One region of the Marinococcus tarijensis genome, then DNA from elsewhere that is predicted to be linked to it. Evidence: predicted binding sites of a transcription regulator. Region 1 holds the regulator's gene; the other holds the start of a gene.

Region 1 (4,429 bases):
CGGGATGACCTCGTACGTGAAGGAAATGAACATGTCGTGCTCGACATTCCGCTTCTGCTCGAAAACAATTTGAACTTTCTGGTCGACCGCATTATCGTCGTTTATGTCAATGAAGCAACACAAAAACAGCGGCTCGTGGAGCGTGACGGCCGGGGAGAAGAGGATGCGGCCGCGAGAATCAAATCGCAAATGCCCCTCGAAGAAAAAAGAGACCTGGCAGATGCAGTTATCGATAATTCGGGGACAGAGAAGGAAACAAAAACTCAGGTAAACGAGCTGCTCCATCAATGGAAAATAAAATAAAGACGTCTGGATAACCACTTTTCGTAAAAGAAAGTGGTTATTTTTTAAAAATAGGTTGCAAGAATACGCTATCAATGTGTTATACTATTTTTAGATTTTACTTATAAAAGCATAACATATTTCCAGAGGAGGATATTAAATGAAAACAAGCATAGCGATCAACGGTTTCGGACGAATTGGGCGTATGGTTTTTCGAAAGGCAATGATGGACCCTGAAATTGAAGTGAAAGCCATCAATGCCATGTATCCTCCTGAAACGCTGGCTCATTTAGTGAAATACGATAGTGTGCACGGTCCGTTTCCGCTTGACGTGAAATCCGAAGGGGACGAAATGATTGTGGACGGAAAGCGGATCCGGCTGCTTCAAAACCGAAATCCCCTCGAACTTCCCTGGGAAGAACTGGGGGTAGATATTGTGGTCGAAGCAACGGGAAAATTCAACCGTGGCCCGGACGCTGAAATGCATATAGAAGCCGGAGCGAAAAAAGTAGTGTTGACTGCTCCTGGCAAAGAAGTCGATAAGACCATCGTAATGGGAGTAAACGAAGAGGACTACGATCCGGAACGTCACCACGTAATCTCGAACGCCTCCTGCACGACGAACTGTTTGGCGCCGGTCGTCAAGGTGCTTGAGGATAACATCGGTATTGAAAGCGGTTTAATAACAACTGTGCATGCATACACCAATGACCAGAACAATATGGATAATCCCCACAAAGATTTGCGCCGGGCAAGAGCCTGCGGTCAGTCGATTATCCCGACCTCTACCGGGGCAGCTAAAGCTCTTTCAGAGGTGATTCCTTCCATGGAGGGAAAAATGAATGGTATGGCTCTCCGGGTGCCAACACCGAACGTATCGCTTGTGGACATGGTCATTGATATGAAGCGTCCGGTAACAGAGGAAGAGATCAATCAAACGCTAAAAACGGCTTCAGAACAAAAATTAAAAGGCATTATTTCCTACTGCGAGGATCCGCTCGTATCAACAGACTTTAATGGAAACGAAAATTCATCTATTATCGATGCTCTCTCCACCATGGTCATTAACGACCGCCAGGTTAAAGTGCTTGCATGGTACGATAATGAGTGGGGCTACTCCTGCCGGGTAGTGGACCTCGTAAAAATGGTGGGGGAACCAGCTGTCGGCTACTCCTCCGTCGCTTCGTTTTAAAAATCGTTAATGTGGGAAAGCGTCCCTTGAGCGGGGCGCTTTTTTGTTTATCCTCTAAGGGGATTATGTACAGAAGTTACGGAGTATATACAGGCATTTAAGCCCTGGATTAAAGCTTTAAAGATGCTGCATGTGAAAACTGGTTGCAAATTGCAAATAAACGTCGTATACTGAATTTCGTGCCTGTGCGTCCTTGAATTTAACGGCAGAAATGCACAGTTTTCAGGCGTATACAGGTATACTAGCGGTTACTGTAAGGGTTAGTGCCAAATTGGACTAACTTTCCCCCAGAGTAGCCTTTAAAATGTGACGGGCCGATAAAAATACAGCGACCTAATGATATAAAAAGAAACAAAGGGGGAAACGTACCATGGAAACAATGGGACGCCATGTCATTTCCGAGCTCTGGGGTTGTGACGAAGAAACTTTAAACAATGTAAATGCAATCGAACGTATCTTTGTAAACGCCGCTTTAAAAGCAGGCGCTGAGATAAGAGAAGTGATTTTTCATAAATTCGCTCCGCAGGGTGTAAGCGGAGTAGTCATCATTTCAGAATCGCATTTAACGATTCACAGCTTTCCGGAACACGGCTACGCAAGTATCGATGTTTATACGTGCGGAGATCATATTGATCCGAACACGGCCGCTAAATATATTGCCGGTTCGCTCGGTGCCGAAGCGGAAGAAACAATAGAAATCCCCCGCGGCACAGGGCCTATCCGTGTAGAGCGCCCGGAAGCAAATGCCTTATAATACGCATACGAACACCGTTTAAGCACAGGTAGCTGCTTGAACGGTTTTTTATTGCCTGCAGTACAGGGGATTCAAAGAAATACACAAATTGTCATCCTCCCGTCAGGAGCGAATGTGATATGATAGAACCAATAAAAATAGAGACCGCCCATCAAATTGGAGATGATAATAATGAAATGCCCTGTATGCTACTCCAATGGCACACGTGTATTGGATTCGAGGCCAAGCAATGAAGGCCGTTCCATCCGGCGCCGGCGTCAGTGTGATACGTGCCACCACCGCTTTACCACATTTGAAATTGTGGAAGAACTGCCGCTTGTCGTAGTGAAAAAAAATGGTAACCGGGAGGAATTCAGCCGGGAAAAAATGCTGAGAGGCTTAATCAGGGCCTGTGAAAAGCGGCCAATCCCAATGGAAACGCTCGAGGGCATCGTTTCGAGGGTTGAAAATAAACTGCGGGAAGAGGGACGAACAGAAGTGAAAAGTGAGGAAGCCGGGGAGCTTGTCATGGAAGAGCTCGCGGATATTGATGAAATCGCTTATGTCCGTTTTGCTTCTGTTTACCGGCAGTTTCGTGATATAAATGTATTCATCAATGAATTAAAAGAACTGATTGATAAAGAAAATAAAGAGGATTCATCAAAATCATAAAAAGGAGGGCGGCGCTTTGAGTCTGCATTGGATGGAAGTAAAGCCGGTGGACGGGTACTACGTTCGCACAAGTAAAGAATTCAGCGAGAGCACAGATAAGACGATGTCTATGCTCTACCAGCCGTTAGTCGGAAGCAAAGCGATCGCTCTCTACCAGACTCTGCAGAATAAACTGGAAAAAGACTGCTATGAAAGCTCCGAAGCAACCCATCATGAACTGATGGCTTTTTTGCAGATGCCTTTAAATGAAATTTACGCTGCCCGCCGCCTACTTGAGGGTATCGGGCTTCTCAGGGTTTATGAACTCGAAACACACTCCCAGGATAAGACATTTGTGTATGATATCCAGCCGCCCATGTCGCCGCGCGCTTTTTTTCAGGATGATGTGTTAAGCGTATTTTTATATAACCGCCTTGGGAAAAACAAATACATTCAGTTGCGCCAGCGTTTTGGCATTTCAGCTGTGCCTGAAGGAGCAGAAGAAATTACGGCTTCGTTCAATGAAGTATTTGCTTCCCTGCATGCGTCGGAAATGGCTTCCGAGCCGCCTCCGGCAGATGAAGGGACAGAGTTTGTCGGTGGCAGTGAGCCGTCGCGTCTGCAGCTTGAAGAGAATGGATTCGACATGGAACTGCTAAAAGCTTCGCTTCCTTCCTTTCTCGACAGCTCCCGGCTGCTAACACCTTCGCTGCAGCAGACTGTCCGCCGGCTTGCTTTTGTGTATCAGCTGTCTCCTATTGATATGGGAAAAGTGATTCAGGAGTCCTTATCAGCAGACGATGAAGTAAATATAGAAGATCTGCGTAAAAAGGCAAAAAATCATTACCGTATGGAGCACGGAGCAGCCCCGCCTGCGCTCGGAAACCGCACAGAGCGTCAGGATCCGGCGCCGGCAGAGAGCCGCCCGGTGTCTGAACAGGAGCAGATGAAGCAGTTTTATGAACAGACGTCCCCCGTCACGTTTCTTCGTTCGGTGGCCGAAGGAGCCACTGTGCCGGAGTCGGATATCCATCTCGTGGAGGAGCTTTTATTCAGCTACCGTTTATCCCCGGGAGTCGTGAACGTGTTGACAGATTACGTGATGAAGAAAAATAATATGAAATTAAGCAAAGCGCTTGTGTATAAAATTGCCGGCCAGTGGACAAGGAAAAAAGTACATACCGTAGAGGATGCCATGAAGCTAGCGAAAGAAGAACACAAGCAGGCGCAGGAACGCCAGGCGCCTAAAAACAATTATACGAATAGGCGGTCTCAGGGCTATGTCCGAAACGATAAGCTGCCTAAGTGGCTGGAAAAAGAAGAGCAAGCGGAAAACAAACCGGCAGAAGGTGAAAATTCCACGCAGGAGCAGCTGTCGAAGGAAAGAGAGCGCTTTGAAGAAATGCTGAAGGAACGACGGGAAAGAGCAAACCGTTAAAAGAAAGGAGGCGGCTGGATGGATTCGATCGGATCCTCGTTGAACAGATGGATGGATAAGGATTGGAAGGAACGGATGGCCAGACTTGAAAAAGAAGTATTTGCCTACCCGGGAGTTATCGATTTCAAGCGCC
Region 2 (4,429 bases), on a different contig from region 1:
CCTGGAGAATTCCAGGTGGCTTTTTTTGTCTCTTTGCTTGTTTTGTTATGCGCCGTTCATGTATTTCTCATTAATTTCTCATTTTCTTATAGGAATATTCTCATGTCGGGCCTTTATAGTAAGGGTGTAACAACAAATAAAGGGGGAAATGACCATGAAAAAGAAAGTACTTGCAGGCAGTCTGGCGGGGGTCACGGCGCTTGGTGCAGTTGTTGGTGCAGGAGCTTACACGACCATGAATAGTGGCGTGGAAGCAGAAACCTCTTCAAACAAATCTTCAGAAGAAACAGCCGCAGAAAGTAACGAAAACAACAGCAGTTCTGGTGAAGAAAAAATTACTGCCGACGAAGCTGTAATGATTGCTGAGGAGGAAACGGGCGGTCAGGCGGTTGAGCTGGAACTGGATATGGAAGATCAGAAATACAATGTAGAACTTGAAGGTGAACAGGAATACGATGTTGAAGTAGGCGCGTTCTCCGGCAATGTAACCGAAAAAGAAACCGATGATGATAAGGATAATGAAGAAACGTTGATTCAGGACGGGGACAGTGTCAGCTTAGAGGATATCGTGTCTTCGGGAATGGGTGAAGTGTCCGGAGAGCTGAACGAATGGGAGCTTGATCGTGAAAAGAACGGATACGACCTTTCGGTGGAAACGAACGAACAGGAAGGTGATTTCTTCATAAATGATGCAGACGGTACAATCGCTTCCAGGGATATTGAAGATGACGACGATGATGATGACAATTAAAAACTAACACCAACAGATGAACGGGGTCCGAAAGGAGTCTTCCAGGAATGGCACTACTGAGGGAAAAGGTGCTGCATTCACAGCTGCACCGGGCAAAAAACATCTTATGGAACGAATGGCATCAGGAGAAACGGCCGGGAGTCTGCCCGGGACTTAGAATGGGAGAGAGAGCACCGGCATTCTCACTGCCTGGCATGGACGGGGAAAATGTTACGTTAAACCAGCTCCTCCTCCAGGGGCCGGTAGTGCTTCTGTTCTGCTTTGGCGGCTGGATACATGCAGAAACAGAACGGCTGCGAAGCTACCAGGAGGCTTCACCGCTGCTGCGGCAGATGGGCGCCCAGGTTGTAGTAGCTGCCAGCGGGCAGGTGTCCGCGCTTCAGGAAGAGCTGCAGTATATGTCTTTCTCAGGAAAGGTGCTTGCAGATACAAATGATGTGGCAGCCTCCTGGTACAACGCGTGTATCTCCTGCCGCGATTACCTGCTTCAGGACGTCCCGGAGGTTAAAGCGGCCCTGCGGACTGCCGGATACCATTCGTACTGTCCCGCAGATGTAACGTATGTCATCGACCAGGACGGTACCGTGGCAGTTTCTGCCTGGGATGCTGACCGGCCGGACCCCTACTGGATCGTCAACGAGCTTATTCAATTGAAAGAACGGTAAAACACCGCCTGAAAAGGCGATGAAATATGGAAAGGCAGTCCGCGAAGGCGCGGGCTGCTTTTGTTTGCGTAGTGCATTTTTTCTGTATGCTGAAAGTATCAAGAATTTACCGAAAATTACTCTGCCGTAAGTAGAGAGCTGGACTAAATGCATGTCCGTATGTAGTATTACAGACACTGCCAGTTTTTAAAAACGACTAGATATAGAAGCAGGCCTTACTTACTGAAATTTTTTCTGTCAGAAAATGTGCACAATTACAGGGGTAGAATCGCGGAGTATAAGGAAGTATGGCAGAGATTTTAATTGTCAAGAGGATGAAACGAAAAATATCTATATCATGTATGTTGAAAAAGATGATTACACCATATATAGTAGTGGTATAGCAAAAGTGTACAGGCATTCGTACATTTTAGAAAGTAAGGAGGGGATTCGATGATACCGATCATTTTTGATTCTATGACGGGCAACGTGAAGCGTTTTGCGGAAAAAATCCCGTTTGACCGGGTGTACAGTCTGAATGAAGCGGAACAAATCGATGAACCGTTTATCCTTATCACCTATACGAAGGGATTTGGAAATATTCCGGAATCCACCGAAGCATTTCTCGAAGAACATGCAGAGCAGCTTCTTGCTGTGGCATCGAGTGGAAACAAAGTATGGGGAGACAATTTCGCCAAAAGCGCCAATCAGATTGCAGTTAACTACAACGTTCCCATACTCCATAAATTCGAACTGAGCGGAACAAAAAACGATGTGTCCATTTTCGCAGAGGAGGCGATGAAAGTTGCAACAAACACAAACCACCGACTGGATCCAGTTAAACAATGAAATCATGTTCCAAAAGGACGGGTCCTTTCAATTTGAAAAAGACAAAGAAGCCGTTTATCAATACTTCATTCAATACGTCAATCAGCACACTGTTTTCTTTCACGATCTGAAAGAAAAGCTCGACTACCTGCTCGAAAATGACTTTTATGAAAAAGAATTCCTCGAGGCGTATTCATTTGAAGAAATTGAGCGCGTCTACAATCTTTGCTATGAAAAGAAATTCCGTTTTCCGTCATTCATGAGTGCGTTTAAATTCTACAATGATTATGCGCTGAAAACCAATGATCAGAAAATGATCCTTGAGCGCTTTGAAGACCGGGTGGCTGTTGTGGCCCTTTATTTCGGCAATGGAAATGCAGAGAAAGCTGAGCAGTTTGCAGAAATGATGATGAGCCAGGATTATCAGCCGAGCACCCCGACGTTCCTGAATGCCGGCAGAAAACGGCGCGGAGAATTAGTCAGCTGCTTCCTGCTTGAAGTAAACGACTCTTTAAATGACATCTCCCGGGCTGTCGATATTTCCATGCAGCTGTCCAAGGTAGGCGGCGGTGTGTCGCTGAACCTATCGAAGCTCCGGGCGAAGGGCGAAGCCATTAAGGATGTGGAAAACGCGACAAAAGGCGTCGTCGGCGTAATGAAGCTGCTCGATAATGCTTTTCGTTATGCAGATCAGATGGGGCAGCGCCAGGGCTCCGGCGCGGCGTATTTAAATATTTTTCACCGGGATATTCACGACTTCCTGGACTCCAAGAAAATTTCGGCCGATGAAGATGTGCGTGTTAAAACATTATCAATCGGGGTCGTAATTCCGGATAAGTTCGTTGAACTCGCCCGCCAGGATAAAGATATGTATCTGTTCTATCCGCATACAGTGTACCGGGCGTACGGTGAGCATCTTGATGAAATGGATATGAGTGAAATGTACGACAAGCTCGTCGAGGACGACCGTGTGAAAAAAGACAAGGTCAATGCCCGCCGCATGCTTGAAAAGCTGGCGATTCTCCGGTCCGAATCCGGGTATCCTTATCTGATGTTCCAGGATAACGTTAACCGGGCGCACGCGCTGAATAACGTGTCCAAAGTAAAATTCTCCAACCTTTGCTCTGAAGTCCTTCAGGCGTCTGAGGTATCAAGCTATACGGATTACGGCGAGGAAGATGAAGTCGGCCTCGATATTTCCTGCAACCTTGGTTCGTTGAACATTGCCAATGTCATGAAGCACAAAACGATCAAGGATACAGTGAAGCTCGCCACCGATTCGCTGACCCACGTAGCAACGCATACCAATATTACGAACGCTCCGGCTGTGCGCCGCGGCAACCAGATGATGAAATCGATCGGTCTCGGAGCGATGAACCTGCACGGCTTTCTGGCGCAAAATCATATCGCGTACGAAAGCGAAGAAGCACGGGAATTCGCTGATTTCTTCTTTATGGCTGTGAATTTCTACTCTATCCAGCGTTCGATGGAACTGGCCAAAGAGACAGGGGAAACGTTCTACGGCTTCGAAGGATCCAGCTATGCTGACGGCTCCTACTTTGACAAGTACCTGAATCGTTCTTACCTTCCATCCTCGGCTAAAATTGCGGACCTGTTTGAAGGCATGGCTATACCGGATGCCGAAGACTGGAAAGAGCTGATGAAGCAGGTGCAGACGCACGGATTGTTCCACAGCTACCGCCTGGCGATCGCGCCGACCGGCTCCATTTCCTATGTACAGTCGGCAACTGCTTCTGTTATGCCGATTATGGAGCGGATTGAAGAACGGACGTACGGAAACTCGAAAACGTATTACCCAATGCCTGGCCTCGCACCGGATAATTGGTTCTACTACAAAGCGGCATATGACATGGACATGTTCAACGTAGTGGATATGATCGCAGCTATCCAGGAGCACATCGATCAGGGCATCAGCTTCACTCTCTTTGTGCGTGACACCATCACCACAAGAGATCTGAACCGAATTGATCTCTATGCCCATCATAAAGGTATCAAGACGATTTACTATGCGCGGACAAAAGACACAGGACAGGACGACTGCCTCTCCTGCGTCGTGTAAAGAAAGGAGCATCACCCCATGAATCAAATATTTGACGCAGCCGACTGGTCCAAACAAGACGACGACTTTACGCAGATGTTTTACAGCCAGAACGTAAAACAATTCTGGCTTCCAGAGGAAATATCG

Evidence for each region. Region 1 encodes NrdR, which represses ribonucleotide reductase genes. Its sites were predicted from a motif close to AACACNATATATNGTGTT; they were not measured.
Region 2: the regulator NrdR is predicted to act here: its motif matches at 1,775-1,792, upstream of nrdI (class Ib ribonucleoside-diphosphate reductase assembly flavoprotein NrdI).

Annotation. Positions count from the first base shown of each region.
Region 1 covers NZ_JBQOJA010000003.1:127,246-131,674, reverse strand. Annotated here, with positions in the region: gene coaE (dephospho-CoA kinase) at 1-303, shown strand, start outside; gene ACTTK7_RS02840 (glyceraldehyde-3-phosphate dehydrogenase) at 443-1,474, shown strand; gene speD (adenosylmethionine decarboxylase) at 1,845-2,228, shown strand; gene nrdR (transcriptional regulator NrdR) at 2,400-2,879, shown strand; gene ACTTK7_RS02825 (replication initiation and membrane attachment family protein) at 2,896-4,296, shown strand; gene dnaI (primosomal protein DnaI) at 4,315-4,429, shown strand, end outside.
Region 2 covers NZ_JBQOJA010000006.1:10,635-15,063, reverse strand. Annotated here, with positions in the region: gene ACTTK7_RS04755 (PepSY domain-containing protein) at 155-751, shown strand; gene ACTTK7_RS04750 (redoxin domain-containing protein) at 799-1,416, shown strand; gene nrdI (class Ib ribonucleoside-diphosphate reductase assembly flavoprotein NrdI) at 1,849-2,244, shown strand; gene nrdE (class 1b ribonucleoside-diphosphate reductase subunit alpha) at 2,249-4,303, shown strand; gene nrdF (class 1b ribonucleoside-diphosphate reductase subunit beta) at 4,322-4,429, shown strand, end outside.